Linked DNA regions of Mesorhizobium onobrychidis. The protein of the gene in region 2 interacts with the protein of the main gene of each other region in a pairwise test. Links are inferred from orthologs where the notes say so. Each region holds a gene or a part of one and is shown on either strand. Other genes may lie near its edges.

Region 1 (7,016 bases), 3.4 Mb from region 2 along the record:
CATGATGAAGCGCGCGGCGCCGTCGACGATTCACGGCGCGACGGCCAGGTGGTGCGCGAGGATCGCGCCCGCATCGGCCGCCTGTCCGATCTCGACGAGCTCGAAGTGTCCGATGTCATGGTCCACCGCACCAACATGCGGTCGGTCAATGCCGACAATCCGCCGGAAGCCGTGGTGCGCGAGATCCTGCAGAGCCCGCATACCCGCATGCCCTTGTGGAAGGGCTCGCTCGACAACATCGTCGGCGTGCTGCACGCCAAGGACCTGCTGCGCGCGCTGAACGATGTCGGCAACGACTTTTCCAAGATCGACGTGATGAAGATCGCTTCAAAACCGTGGTTCGTGCCCGATACCACGACACTGCAGGAACAGCTCAATGCCTTCCTGCGTCGCAAGGCGCATTTCGCCGTCGTCGTCGACGAGTATGGCGAGGTCGAGGGGCTGGTGACGCTGGAGGACATCATCGAGGAGATCGTCGGCGAGATCGCCGACGAGCACGATATCGACATGCAGGGCGTCAAGCAGGAAGCCGACGGCTCCGTTGTCGTCGACGGCACTGTCTCGATCCGCGACCTGAACCGGGCGCTCGACTGGGACCTGCCGGACGAAGAAGCCACCACCATTGCCGGTCTCGTCATCCACGAGACGAAACTGATTCCGGACGAGAAGCAGGCTTTCACCTTTCACGGCAAGCGCTTCGTCGTCATGAAGCGCGACAAGAACCGGATCGCAAGGCTGAGGATCAGGCCGGCCGGCGACATTTAGTTCTGGTAGGTTCTGTCCCGGCTAACCAATCCTTGACTGGACGCTCGCCGCGCTGGCGTGCACTTTCGACTGGGCTGTCTGGAGATGACGGTGATCGATCGGCGAACCCTGCTTTTGATGTCGATGGCTTTGTTGCCGGCCAGCGCTGCGGCGGCATCGCGCCGGCGCTCGCCGTCTCCGCAAACCTTCGACTACGGACCGGCCCTGCTCGACGTCTACACGCGCGATGGCGCAAGCTCCCTGCCTGTGGTCCTTTTCATCCATGGCGGTGCCTGGCGGGCCGGCAACCGCACCAACGTCAACGTCAAGCCGGCCTTCCTGCTCGACAATGGCTTCTGCTTCGTCTCGATCGACTACCGGATGCTGCCCAAGGCCGATGTCGCCACCCAGGCGGACGATGTCGAGCAGGCATATCGCTACGTGCGCGCCAACATGGCCAGATACGGCGGCGATCCGAACCGGATAGCGGTCATGGGGCATTCGGCCGGCTGCCATCTCGCCGCATTGACCGGGCTGCGCGGCGGTCTGCCCGGTGTCGCGGCGCTGGTTCTGAACGACACCAGGGCCTATGACCTGGAAGCGCTTGCGAGGAGCGGCGGCATGACACCGGCCTATGCCCGGGCGTTTCCCGACCCGGCGCAGTGGCGCGCACTGTCGCCTGCGACCCATGTCGGGAGCCGCAAACATCCGCCGACCTTTGTCGCCTATTCGCGCGCACAGGGGAGGGAACAGGATTCCAGGGCCTTCGCCGAGCGTTTGCGCGCCACCGGGACCGAGGTCACGCTGTTCGACGGCAGCGCCTATTCGCACATGTCGATCAATCGCGATTTCGGCGAGGAGGGCGATGCCCTGACCGCAGCGGTGATGATTTTCCTGAAGGCGACGATCGTCTGATTTCGCTGGCGATCGCTTCGCCTGGCTTTTCGATGTCCACCGCGATCGCGGCCGCCCTTCAAGCTGGATCATGTCAAAGTCGGCGGCGGGATATTGCTCTCGGGGCGTATGCCAGCTCAATTGCCGTTCGGTCGACATGCGAGGGAGAAGTTCATGAATGGGGCCGACGTCCTGTGCGACGTGCTTTTGGCGAACGGCGTGAACGTCTGCTTCGCTAACCCCGGCACCTCTGAAATGCATTTCGTCGCGGCGCTCGACCGCAAGCCCGAAATGCGCTGTGTGCTCGGCCTGTTCGAGGGCGTGGTGACGGGAGCTGCCGACGGTTACGCCCGGATGACCGACCGGCCGGCCGCGACGCTGCTCCACACCGGCCCTGGACTGGCCAATGGATTGGCCAATATCCACAATGCCCGGCGCGCCCGCATTCCGATGATCAACATTGTCGGCGATCATGCTTCTTATCATCTTGAACTTGACGCGCCGCTTACCAGCGACATCGAAAGCCTCGCGGCGCCGATGTCGAACTGGGTCCGTCGCATCGCGGGTCCGGCCGACATCGCGCCCGCCGCGCAAGCGGCTTTTCGCGCCTCGCTGATGCCTCCGGGCATCGCGACCTTGATCCTGCCGGCGGACGCGGCTTGGGGCGATGCCAGCCCGGTCTCGTTGGCCACGGTGGAGCTTCCCCTGTCGCCTTCGGTCGACATGAGTGTTGTCCGCAAGATTGCCGAAGCGATACGTGCCGCTCCAGGGCGCGCGGGCATCGTCGTGCGTGGGCTCGCGGCGCGCGCCGATGCGCTCGAGATCGCCGGCCAGATCTCGGCGGCGATGGATGTTCGCGTGTTTGGCGAGGTTCTGATCGCGCGCATGGAGCGCGGCCGTGGCCGTGTCGCGCCCGTGCGCATCCCCTATCCGATCGACGCCGCCCGGGCCTTGCTCGACGACATCGATGTCCTGATCCTTGTCGGCGCCAAGGAACCGGTGGCCTTCTTTGCATATCCGGGAAAGCCGGGACGGCTCGTCCGTGAGGGTTGTGATGTATTGACGCTGGCCGCGCACGGCGAGGATTTGAAGGCGGCGCTGGCGGCGCTTCGCGAGGAACTTGGCGTCAGGCCATCGCGGCAGCTTCCCATCGCCACGGCCTTTCCCGACGAGTCAACCCCGCGCGGTAAGCTGACCGACGATGCAATGGCGCTTTTGGTGGCGAGAAGACTTCCCGCCAATGCCATCGTCTGCGACGAGGCCGTCACTTCGGCGCGACGCTACTTCGCCCTATCGGCCTTCGCAGCGCCGCACGACTACATGATGACCACCGGTGGATCGATAGGTGGAGGCATCCCGCTGGCAACCGGGGCGGCGATTGCCTGTCCCGGCCGCAAGGTCGTCAACCTGGAGGCGGATGGCAGCGGGATGTATACCGTGCAGGGGTTGTGGACGCAGGCAAGGGAAAAGCTCGACGTGGTCACGATCGTTTTCTCGAACCGAACCTACGCGATCCTGCATGGCGAAATGCGCAATGTCGGCGTGAATGCTGTTGGCGAGAATGCCAGACGCATGCTTGATCTCGACCAACCGGCGCTGGACTGGGTTTCGCTGGCAAATGGCATGGGTGTAGAAGCCGCCCGCGCCGAGACTTGCGAGCGGTTCGACGCGCTGCTGGACAGCGCCATGTCCCGCCCCGGGCCGTTTCTCATCGAAGCATTGATCTGACCGGGATTCGCGACCCGCCTTGGAAACTTACCAGCGCGTCTTTTCGTCCGGCGCGGCCGGCTCGATCGCCAGCGCGTGGACACCAGCCTTCAGCTCCTCGGCCAGCAATGCGTTGACCGCGCGGTGGCGCTCGATGCGGCTCATGCCGGCAAAGGCCGAGGAGACGATGCGGACGCGGAAATGCGTCTCGCCGGTGCCGTCATAGGTGCCGTGATGATCGGAGTCCTGATGGTGATGGCCGGCATGCAGATGGCTTTCGTTGATGATGACCAGTCGCTCCGGCGAGAACGCCTTCTTCAACTTGCCTTCCATCGTTGACTGTATGGACATTCGTACTTCCCTTCACCACATATGGCCCGCGCATGACCCCCGAAAATCGGTGCCCTTTGCGCGTCCAGAAGGACGCGCGGTGCCGCCGCCGCGACAAAATTCGCCGATCGCCCGCTTTATGCCGCGATTCAGCGGTTAGGGCGATCATCGCGAAAATGTCAATTCTTGTTTCGCACCGGCGAACAGCCCATAAATGGGTGAGATGAAACCGTACCCCAAATATTTCGAGAAAATCCGCATCCGCCCGGAGAAGGATGCGGAGCTGAAGTCGCGCTCGCCGATCTGCCAGTGGGACGGTTGCAAGGAGGCCGGCACCCATCGCGCGCCGGTCGGACGCATGAAGGAGGGCGAGTATTTTCAGTTCTGCTTCGATCATGTGCGCGAGTACAACAAGGGCTTCAATTATTTCTCCGGTGTCCCCGATACCGAGATCGCCCGCTTTCAGAAGGAAGCGATGACCGGCCACCGGCCGACATGGAAGATGGGCGTCAACGGCGCCTCGACGCGCTCCTCGCCCGATTTCGCCCAGCAGCGTTCCGGCCGCGCCGGCTATTACAACCGCATGCGCGATCCGTTCGACCTGTTCAAAGGTCCGAAGGATCCGCGCGAAGCCCGCGAGCGCAAAGCCAAGCCGCTTGAGGCCAAGGCGCTGGAAACGCTTGGCCTTGATACAAAGGCGACTGGCAAGGACATCAAGGCGCGTTATAAGGAACTGGTGAAACGCCACCATCCCGATGCGAATGGCGGCGACAGAGGTTCGGAAGACCGGTTCCGCGATGTGCTCCAGGCCTATCGCGTGCTCAAGCAGGCAGGATTGTGCTGAGCGACCTTACGGTCCGTGTCGTTTTCCAACTTTCATAAGGTTGGAAAAGGCTTTAAGACCGCCCCCGAACAAAATCGATTGCCGGCGAAACGCGGCGTTTCGCCCGTGGAGACGTTGATAAAGATGAACAAGGTCGATCGCGACATCGCCAACCTGCCCGACACCACCGTGCCGGTGAAGGAGAAATTTGGCTTCGAGTCCAAGATGGTGGTGCCGGCCTATTCGGTGACGAGCGAGCATGTGCCCGACATCGATCCCGACTACCTGTTCGACAAGAACACGACGATGGCGATCCTCGCCGGCTTTGCCTACAACCGCCGCGTCATGGTGTCGGGCTATCACGGCACCGGCAAGTCGACGCATATCGAGCAGGTCGCCGCCCGCCTCAACTGGCCTATGGTGCGCGTCAATCTCGACAGTCATGTCAGCCGCATCGACCTCGTCGGCAAAGACGCCATCGTCGTCAAGGAAGGGCTGCAGATCACCGAATTCCGCGACGGCATCCTGCCCTGGGCCTACCAGCACAATGTCGCGCTGTGCTTCGACGAGTACGATGCCGGCCGTCCGGACGTGATGTTCGTCATCCAGCGTGTGCTGGAATCGTCCGGCCGGCTGACGCTGCTCGACCAGAGCCGGGTCATCCGCCCGCATCCGGCATTCCGGCTGTTTTCGACCGCCAACACGGTCGGTCTCGGCGACACCACCGGCCTCTATCACGGCACGCAGCAGATCAACCAGGCGCAGATGGACCGCTGGTCGATCGTCACCACGCTGAACTATCTGCCGCACGACAATGAGGTGAATATCGTGCTGGCCAAGGCCAAGCACTATCGCGACGGCAAGGGCAAGGAGATCGTCAACAAGATGGTGCGTGTCGCCGACATGACGCGTTCCGCCTTCATCAATGGCGACCTGTCGACTGTCATGAGCCCGCGCACGGTCATCACCTGGGCCGAGAATGCCGAGATCTTCGGCGATATCGGCATGGCGTTCCGGCTGACCTTCCTCAACAAATGCGACGAACTGGAACGCTCGCTGGTCGCCGAGTTCTACCAGCGCGCCTTCGGCCAAGACCTGCCGGAATCCGCGGCGAACGTGGTGCTGGGGTAAGCATGGCTCGATTCCGATTTTCGGGGTCATGCTCCAAGGAATGATCGATGGCGGGTCCGGGCGACAACACGCGCAACAAGTCGAAGACGGGTTCTGAAGCCGACAGCTTCAAGCGCGCCGTCACCGTCTGCATGCGCGCGATTGCCGGCGACAAAGACCTCGAAGTCGGTTTCGCCAAGGATCGGCCGGCGCTCGCCGGCAGCCGCGCCCGGCTCCCTGAACTGCCGAAAAAAGCCTCGAAGGCCGACATCGCTATCACCCGCGGGCTCGGCGATTCCATGGCGTTGAAGCGCGCCTGCCACGACACGCGCATCCACACCAGGCTGGCGCCGGAGGGCAAACAGGCCCGCGCCATCTACGATGCGGTCGAGCAGGCCCGCGTCGAGGCGATCGGCTCCCGGGCCATGCAAGGTGTGGCCGACAATATCGGCTCGATGCTCGAGGACAAATACGCCAGGGCCAACCTCATCGACGTCAAGGACAAGGCGGATGCGCCGATCGAGGAAGCGCTGGCCCTGATGGTCCGCGAAAAGCTGACCGGCCGCGCCGTCCCGAAGAGCGGCGAGCGGCTTGTCGACCTCTGGCGCCCTTGGGTCGAGGAGAAGGCAAGCGCCGATCTCGACGGGCTGTCGGCAAAGCTCGACGACCAGCAGGCCTTCGCCCGCGTCGTGCGCGAGATGCTGGCTTCCATGGAAATGGCCGAGGAACTCGGTGACGACCAGGAGACCGAAGACTCCGAAGACAATGATGAAAACCAGCCGCAAGGCGAGGACCAGAGCGAGGAGGGCGGCGAGGACGATTCCGGCTCCGAGCAGTCGCAGTCGGACGATACCGAGGCGTCGTCCGACGACGAGCAATCGGCCGAGACGGAGGCATCCGATGCCACCGCCGACGACCTGTCCGACGATGACGACGCCGATGCCGAGACACCCGGCGAGGCGCGCCGCAACGACAATCCCTTCACCAATCTGTCGAAGGAGATCGACTACAAGGTCTTCACCACCGCCTTCGACGAGACGGTGGGTGCGGAGGACCTGTGCGAAGAGGAAGAACTGGATCGGCTGCGCGCCTTCCTCGACAAGCAGCTTGCCAACCTGTCCGGCGTTGTCGGCCGGCTGGCCAACCGGCTGCAGCGCCGCCTGATGGCGCAGCAGAACCGCTCCTGGGATTTCGATCTCGAAGAGGGTTATCTCGATCCGGCACGGCTGGTGCGCGTCGTCATCGACCCGATGCAGCCGCTGTCCTTCAAGCAGGAACGTGACACCAAATTCCGCGACACGGTGGTGACGCTGGTGCTCGACAATTCGGGCTCGATGCGCGGCCGGCCGATCACGGTCGCCGCCACCTGCGCCGACATTCTGGCGCGCACGCTGGAACGCTGCGGCGT
Region 2 (7,873 bases):
TGGCCGTTGTCCAGGCTCGATTCGACGCTGCGCGCCATATTGCGCGCCGGCGTCTACGAACTGATGAAGCGAGAGGACGTGCCGGTGGCTGTCATCGTTTCGGAATATGTCGATATCGCCAAGGCGTTTTACGAAGAAGACGAGCCGAAGCTGGTCAACGCGGTGCTCGATCGCGTGTCGCGCCGGGTGCGCGGCGAGGGGCGCGGCAAGGACGCTTTATGACAGCCGTCGCTATCGCCGAGGCTGGCAGGGAAGCGCGCCGCACGGCGCTCATCCTTGCCGCTTCGCAGGCGATCATCGGTTCGGCCGCACCCATCGCCATTTCCGTGGGTGGGTTGGCCGGACATTATCTGCTCGGCTCCGACAAGTCGCTGGCGACCGCACCGATCACCGGCTTCAACGTCGGCGTGGCGCTCGGCGCCTTGCCGGCCGCCGCCATCATCCGCCGGCTCGGCCAGCGTGACGGCTTCATGACTGGCACGATCGTCACTGCGCTCGGTGGTCTGATCGCCACGCTGGCGCTGTTCCAGGCCAGCTTTTGGCTGTTCGCCTTCGGCCTGCTGGTGATCGGCATCGGCGGTGCCTTCGTCCAGCAATTCCGCTTCGCCGCCGCCGACAACGCGCCGTCTGAATTCAAGGCGCGCGCCATCTCCTTCGTGCTGGCCGGCGGCATCGTCACGGCCATCCTTGGGCCGCAGATCGTTATCTTCACCCGCGAACTGTTTGCCCCGGTGATGTTTGCCGGCTCGTTCGCGTCGATCCTGGTGTTGGCGGCGGTCGGCGCTGCCATCCTGTCGCTCCTGCGCATCCCGGCCAAGGCAGCCGGCAAAGCGGATATCACCGACAGCGACGCACGGCCGCTCTCCGAGATCGTGACCAGGCCGCGCTTCGTGGCAGCGCTGTTCTGTGCCGTCGGCAGCTATGCGCTGATGAGCTTCGTCATGACCGGCGCACCGCTCGCCATGGTCGGCTGCGGCCTGTCGACGGACGACGCCACGCTTGGTATTTCCTGGCATGTCATGGCGATGTTCGCGCCGAGTTTCTTCACCGGCTCGCTGATCTATCGCTTCGGCGCCGAACGGATCGTCGCAACCGGCCTTGTGTTGCTCGTCGGCTGCGCCGTGGTGGCGCTGTCGGGCCTGGCCCTGTGGCAGTTCTGGACGGCGCTGATTCTGCTCGGCCTCGGCTGGAATTTCGGTTTCATCGGCGCTACCGCCATGGTCGCCGACAGCTACCGGCCATCCGAAAAGAGCAAGGTCCAGGGTTTTCACGACTTCGTCCTGTTCGGCTCCGTCGCTTTCGCCTCGCTGATGTCGGGCGCGGTCTACAATGCCTGGGGTTGGGAGATGCTGAACTGGATCATCTTCCCGGTGACGGTGCTGTGCTTCATGGCGCTGGGCGTGCTGAAGATGACGAGCGCGCGGCCGACCGGCGCATGACCCCGAACCGAAGGTTCGGAAAGGATCATGCGAAAAATCAAAGTGCTACAGCGTCCTTTGCGCGTTCAAACGGACGCGCGGCGCTGTAGTGACATGACGCTGTCGGGATCAGACAGCCGCGGATCCACCCGCATCCGAACAAAATTATTGCCCCCATCACCCTTCTTATGAAACCGTGTGCCCCGACGGGGCATTGAAGCCATGCTCATATGCGGCAGCCGTAGTCCGGTTCTCAGCAAGGGATTTGTGAAATGTTTTCAGTCAAGTTTCTGGCCGGCGCAGCACTGGCGCTCGGCATCACCGCAGCCTCGGCGAACGCTCAGGTGGTGGTGTCGTCGAAGATCGACACCGAAGGCGGCGTGCTCGGCAACATCATCCAGCTGGTGCTGAACGCCAACAACATCCAGACCACCGACCGCATGCAGCTCGGCGGCACTCCTGTGGTGCGCAAGGCGATCACCGCCGGCGAGATCGACATCTATCCGGAATACACCGGCAATGCCGCCTTCTTCTTCGAGAAGGCCGACGATCCGGTGTGGAAGGATGCCGCCAAGGGCTATGAAACGGCCAAGAAGCTCGACTACGACGCCAACAAGATCGTCTGGCTGTCGCCGTCGCCGGCCAACAACACCTGGGCGATCGCGCTGCGCAAGGATGTCGCCGAGACCAACAAGCTGGCGACGCTGTCCGACTTCGGCAAATATGTCTCCGGCGGCGGCCAGGTGGTGCTGGCGGCCTCGGCCGAATTCGTCAATTCGGCCGCCGCACTGCCGGCCTTCCAGACCACCTATGGCTTCACGCTGAAGCCGGACCAGCTGATCACGCTCTCCGGCGGCGATACGGCGGCGACCATCGCCGCTGCGGCGAACCAGACCAACGGCGCCAATGCCGCCATGGTCTACGGCACCGACGGCGGCATCGCGCCGTCCGGCCTGGTCGTGCTCGAAGACGACAAGGGCGTGCAGCCGGTCTACCAGCCGGCGCCGATCATCCGCGAGGCGGTGCTGAAGGAGCATCCCGCAATCGAGACGCTGCTGAAGCCGGTCTTCGCCAAGCTCGACCTCGTCACCCTGCAGGAACTGAACGGCCGCCTCCAGGTCGGCGGCGAGCCGGTCAAGGGCGTCGCCGAAGACTTTTTGAAGAAGAACGGGTTTTTGAAGTAGGCCGTTCCTGAAATCGTGACATCGGTGCGCGGCGCCCCCCTCTGGCCTGCCGGCCATCTCCCCCTCAAGGGGGGAGATCAGATGTCCCGACGGCTTTCGCCACCTTTCAGCTGTGCAAGGTGTGTACCGGCGCTGATGCTGCCAATCTCCCCCCTTGAGGGGGGAGATGGCCGGCAGGCCAGAGGGGGGCGCGACGGAGCGCGACGGTCCTGACGTCAGATCCTCAAGTCGCCGCCATCGCACAGGCACGTCATGACCGTCAGATTCGACAAGCTCGGTGTGGTCATCGCTGCGATCGTTGCCTATGCCGCTTTCGCGGCGCCCTTCGCCACCTTTCGCGCCAATCGCATCGTGCCAGGCGAGGCACGCTCGATCCTCGAAGCTCTGCCTGCGGCGGCAGGCCCGCTGCTGCTTGCGGTCATCGTCGTCGCGGCGGTCGTCGCATTGCTGAAAACGCCACTCATCCTGCGCCTTGCCGCCAGCGTGGTCGCGCTTGCTGCACTGGCGCTGCTGATCGGCGTCGCCGGCAGCTTCCTGACGCCTGAGGGCAACACCTTTGCCCGCATCTCGCCGGCTTCGGGTTTCTGGTTGCTCATCTTCGCCTTTACGCTTTTGCTCGTTGATGTGCTGACGAGGCTCAACCTGTCGCCATGGGCGCGGATCGGCGTGCTTGTCGTCGCGGCAGCGGCGATCGGCCTGCTGCTGGTCTCGGGAAGCTGGAACAGCCTGTCGATCCTCAAGGAATATGCCAACCGTGCCGACAGTTTCTGGGCGGAAGGCTCCAAGCATGTGACGCTGGCGCTGGGTTCGCTGGCGGCGGCGGTGATATCAGGCCTGCCGCTCGGCATCCTCTGCCACCGCGTCGAAAAATTGCGGGCCGGCGTGCTCAACGTGCTGAACATCATCCAGACCATTCCCTCGATCGCGCTGTTCGGCCTGTTGATCGCGCCGCTCGGCTGGGTCGCCACGCATGTTCCCGGCGCAGCCGCGCTCGGCATTCGCGGCATCGGCACCGCGCCCGCTTTCGTTGCCCTGTTCCTGTATTCGCTGCTGCCGGTGGTGGCCAACACCGTGGTCGGGCTTGCCGGCGTGCCGCGCGCCGCCAATGACGCCGCACGCGGCATGGGCATGACCGATCGCCAGCGCCTGTTCGGCGTCGAATTTCCGCTGGCCTTCCCGGTGATCCTCACCGGCATCCGCATCGTGCTGGTCCAGAACATCGGCCTTGCCACCATTGCCGCGCTGATCGGCGGCGGTGGCTTCGGCGTGTTCGTGTTCCAGGGCGTTGGCCAGACGGCGATGGACCTGGTGCTGCTCGGCGCCGTGCCAACGGTGGCTATGGCCTTTGCTGCCGCCATCATCCTCGACGCGGTGATCGAAATCACCTCCACCAGGAGACGCGAGGCACAATCGGCATGATCGAGATCGAAGGCATTACCAAGCGCTATGGCGCGACAACGGTAGTCGACGACGTGTCGATGGTGATCGAGCCGCGCACCATCGCTGTCATTGTCGGCACCTCAGGCTCCGGCAAGACGACGCTGCTTCGCATGATCAACCGGCTGGTCGAGCCGACCTCCGGCGTGATCAGGCTCGACGGCGCCGACAACCGCTCGCTGCCCGGCTACGAACTGCGCCGCAGCATTGGCTACGCCATCCAGGGCCATGGGCTGTTTCCGCATCGCACGGTGGCGCAGAACATTGCCACCGTGCCGGTGCTGCTCGGCTGGGACGCGGCGCGCATCAAGCGCCGCGTCGACGAGTTGATGACGCTCTACCAGCTCGATCCCCAGGCGTTCGGGCCACGCTATCCGCACGAGCTCTCTGGCGGCCAGCAGCAGCGCGTCGGCGTCGCCCGGGCGCTTGCCGCGGAGCCGAACGTGCTGTTGATGGACGAGCCGTTCGGCGCGCTCGACCCGATCATCCGCAACAAGGCGCAGGAGGATCTTCTGGCGATCCAGAAGCGCTTCGGCACCACTATCATCCTCGTCACCCATGACATGGAGGAGGCGGTGCATATGGGCGACAAGATCGCGGTGATGGATGCCGGCAAGCTGGTGCAATACGCCAAGCCCGCCGAGATCCTGGCGAAGCCGGCCAGCGCCTTCGTCGAGACCCTGGTCGGCGCCAGCGAAAAACCGTTCAGGCTGCTGTCGCTCGGCCGCGTGCGCGACGCGGTCGAGACGGGCGCTGCCGAAGGCGAGGCGATTCCCGGCGGCGCAAGCCAGCGCGATGCGCTGGCCGAACTGTTGTGGTCGGGCCGCCCGGCGCTGCCGGTAAAGGACGCGGACGGCAAGCCGCTCGGCCGCGTGACGGTGGAGGGGCTGGTGAAACGCGCGGCGAGACCGGCATGAAAGAGGCCGGTGTAAAAGCTTGGCTTCCATCACTGCTCAGGCTTGTCCTGGTGGTGCTGCTCATTGCCTTCGTGACCAATCCCGGCTGGTTCGAACCGCTGCTGAAGCCGCTGACCGAGAACAACGCGCCGGCGATCTATAACCAGGGCAGCCTTTTGACGCTGACGCTGCTGCATCTGAGAACCGTGCTGATCGCTACCGTGGCCGCGACCATCGTTGCCGTGGCGCTCGCCATCCTGGTCACCAGGCCGGCCGGCGTCGAATTCCTGCCGCTGTCGCGCAGCCTGGTCAATATCGGCCAGACCTTTCCGCCGGTGGCGGTCCTGGCGCTGGCCGTGCCGGCTGTCGGCTTCGGCGAAAAGCCGACGCTGATCGCGCTGTTTCTCTACGGCCTGCTGCCGATCTTCGAGAACGCGCTGACCGGGCTGACGACGCTTCCGGCCAACGTGGTCGAGGCGGCGCGCGGCGCCGGCATGACCGGCTGGCAAAGGCTGGTCAAGGTCGAGCTGCCGCTCAGCGCGCCGATCATTCTCGGCGGTATCCGGCTGTCGGTGGTCATCAGTCTCGCCACCGCGACGATCGGCTCGACCGTGGCGGCCAGGACGCTCGGCGAGGTGATCATCGCCGGTCTGTTGTCCAACAACCTCGCCTTCGTCCTGCAGGGGGGCCTGATCGTCGCAGCCCTTGCCGTGCTGATCTATGACGGGCTGTCGGCTATCGAGCGCTACACCGCACGCCGCATGGGGCAGGAGACCGCGTAGCCGACAGCTCAGAGCTTAGATATCGCGTTCGCCCATCTCGGCGGAAATGGATTCCAAACAGCGATTTCCATGACCCGGCCGGGTTCTGAGTGAAAGAGCGGCTCTGCCGAGAGTCTTTTGGGCGAAAGCCGGGCAAAAACCGAACAATATCTTGACGTTCGCAACCCTGTTTCGCATAAGCCGATGGGAAGGGAGCGGATTCCGCGCGCGGAATCCGCTCCCCTGTCTCAACGGCCCAGGGAGGGGTTCTTTTGGGTCATCAAGCGAGGAAAATCCGGCAATGACCATAATTTCAGCTGTCATCGCCTGCGGTCTGCTTTCAGTCCTTTACGCCATCTGGGCGACACGTTCGGTCCTCGCGGCCGATCAGGGCAATGCACGCATGCAGGAAATTTCCGCGGCTATCCGCGAAGGCGCGCAGGCCTATCTGGCGCGCCAGTACACCACCATCGCCATCGTCGGCGTCGTGGTCCTGCTGCTCGCCTGGTGGCTGCTTTCGATCACCGCCGCCTTCGGCTTCCTGATCGGCGCCGTTCTGTCGGGCGCTGCCGGCTTCATCGGCATGCACGTCTCGGTGCGTGCCAATGTCCGCACCGCGCAGGCGGCTTCCAACAGCCTCGCTGCCGGCCTCGAGATCGCCTTCAAGTCGGGCGCCATCACCGGCATGCTGGTCGCTGGCCTGGCCCTGCTCGGCGTCTCGATCTACTACCTGATCCTCACCCAATTCATGGGCCTTCAGCCCAACGACCGTGTCGTCATCGACTCGCTGGTTTCGCTCGGCTTCGGCGCCTCGCTGATCTCGATCTTCGCCCGTCTCGGCGGCGGCATCTTCACCAAGGGCGCCGACGTCGGCGGCGATCTCGTCGGCAAGGTCGAAGCCGGCATTCCCGAAGACGATCCACGCAATCCGGCCACCATAGCCGACAATGTCGGCGACAATGTCGGCGACTGCGCCGGCATGGCCGCCGACCTGTTCGAGACCTATGCGGTGACCGTGGTCGCCACCATGGTCCTCGCCGCCATCTTCTTCGGCGGCACCGCCGTTCTCAGCGCCACGATGCTCTATCCGCTGGCCATCTGCGGTGCCTGCATCCTGACCTCCATCGTCGGCACTTTCTTCGTCAAGCTCGGCTCCAACGGCTCGATCATGGGCGCGCTCTACAAGGGCCTGATCGTCACCGGCCTGCTGTCGATCGTCGGCCTCGGCATCGCAACCTCGGCAACGCTGGGCTGGGGCGAAATCGGCACGGTCGACGGCATGGCCATCACCGGCGCGAACCTGTTCATCTGCGGCCTGATCGGTCTCGTGGTGACCGGTCTCATCGTGGTGATCACCGAATACTACACCGGCACCGACAAACGCCCGGTGAACTCCATCGCCCAGGCTTCGGTCACCGGTCACGGCACCAACGTCATCCAGGGTCTTGCGGTCTCGCTGGAATCGACGGCACTTCCGGCGATCGTCATCGTCGGCGGCATCATATCGACCTACCAGTTCGCCGGCCTCTACGGCACGGCGATCGCAGTCACCACGATGCTCGGCCTTGCCGGCATGATCGTTGCGCTCGACGCCTTCGGCCCGGTCACCGACAATGCCGGCGGCATTGCCGAAATGGCCGGCTTGCCCAAGGAAGTGCGCCAGTCCACCGATGCGCTCGACGCCGTCGGCAACACCACCAAGGCGGTGACCAAGGGTTACGCCATCGGTTCGGCCGGTCTCGGTGCGCTGGTGCTGTTTGCGGCCTACTCCAACGACCTGAAGTTCTTTGCCGCCAACAGCGACAAATATCCTTACTTCCAGGGCATGGGCGACGTCTCTTTCGACCTCTCCAACCCTTACGTCGTCGCCGGTCTGATCTTCGGCGGTCTGATTCCGTATCTGTTCGGCGGCATCGCCATGACCGCCGTCGGCCGTGCGGCGGGCGCCATCGTCGAGGAGGTGCGAAAGCAGTTCCGCGAGGATCCGGGCATCATGGCCGGCACGTCGAAGCCGAACTATGCGCGTGCGGTCGATCTTCTGACCAAGGCGGCGATCCGGGAAATGATCATACCGTCGCTGCTGCCGGTGCTGGCGCCGCTGGTCGTCTATTTCGGCGTGCTGCTGATCTCGGGCTCGAAGGCGTCCGCCTTTGCAGCACTTGGCGCCTCGCTGCTCG

The links. Proteins that work in one complex are often made in the same cells at the same time.
Region 1: the proteins of IHQ72_RS24495 (region 2) and IHQ72_RS07260 interact in binary tests that used the Escherichia coli proteins (3 or more experiments, as listed by UniProt). The link is inferred for Mesorhizobium onobrychidis from one-to-one orthologs.

What each region holds. Positions count from the first base shown.
Region 1 is NZ_CP062229.1:1,476,252-1,483,267, forward strand. Bases 2,046-4,893 are described here. They hold IHQ72_RS07260 (BolA family protein), read right to left. Parts: upstream 3,697-4,893; coding sequence 3,394-3,696; downstream 2,046-3,393. Other genes in these bases: IHQ72_RS07255 (acetolactate synthase large subunit), read left to right, coding at 2,046-3,366; IHQ72_RS07265 (J domain-containing protein), read left to right, coding at 3,890-4,519; cobS (cobaltochelatase subunit CobS), read left to right, coding at 4,643-4,893. Outside these bases: IHQ72_RS07245 (HlyC/CorC family transporter), read left to right, coding at 1-765; IHQ72_RS07250 (alpha/beta hydrolase), read left to right, coding at 856-1,659; more of IHQ72_RS07255, read left to right, coding at 1,813-2,045; more of cobS, read left to right, coding at 4,894-5,629; cobaltochelatase subunit CobT, read left to right, coding at 5,677-7,016. UniProt on the Escherichia coli protein: Transcriptional regulator that plays an important role in general stress response. Has many effects on cell morphology, cell growth and cell division. Acts by regulating the transcription of many genes, including dacA (PBP-5), dacC (PBP-6), ampC and mreB.
Region 2 is NZ_CP062229.1:4,909,601-4,917,473, reverse strand. What follows is about bases 2,011-4,937. They hold IHQ72_RS24495 (ABC transporter permease), read left to right. Parts: upstream 2,011-2,854; coding sequence 2,855-4,021; downstream 4,022-4,937. Other genes in these bases: IHQ72_RS24490 (ABC transporter ATP-binding protein), read left to right, coding at 4,018-4,937; osmF (glycine betaine ABC transporter substrate-binding protein OsmF), read left to right, coding at 2,011-2,602. In the rest of the region: transcription antitermination factor NusB, read left to right, coding at 1-222; IHQ72_RS24505 (MFS transporter), read left to right, coding at 219-1,439; more of osmF, read left to right, coding at 1,691-2,010; more of IHQ72_RS24490, read left to right, coding at 4,938-4,956; IHQ72_RS24485 (ABC transporter permease), read left to right, coding at 4,953-5,717; IHQ72_RS24480 (sodium-translocating pyrophosphatase), read left to right, coding at 5,998-7,873.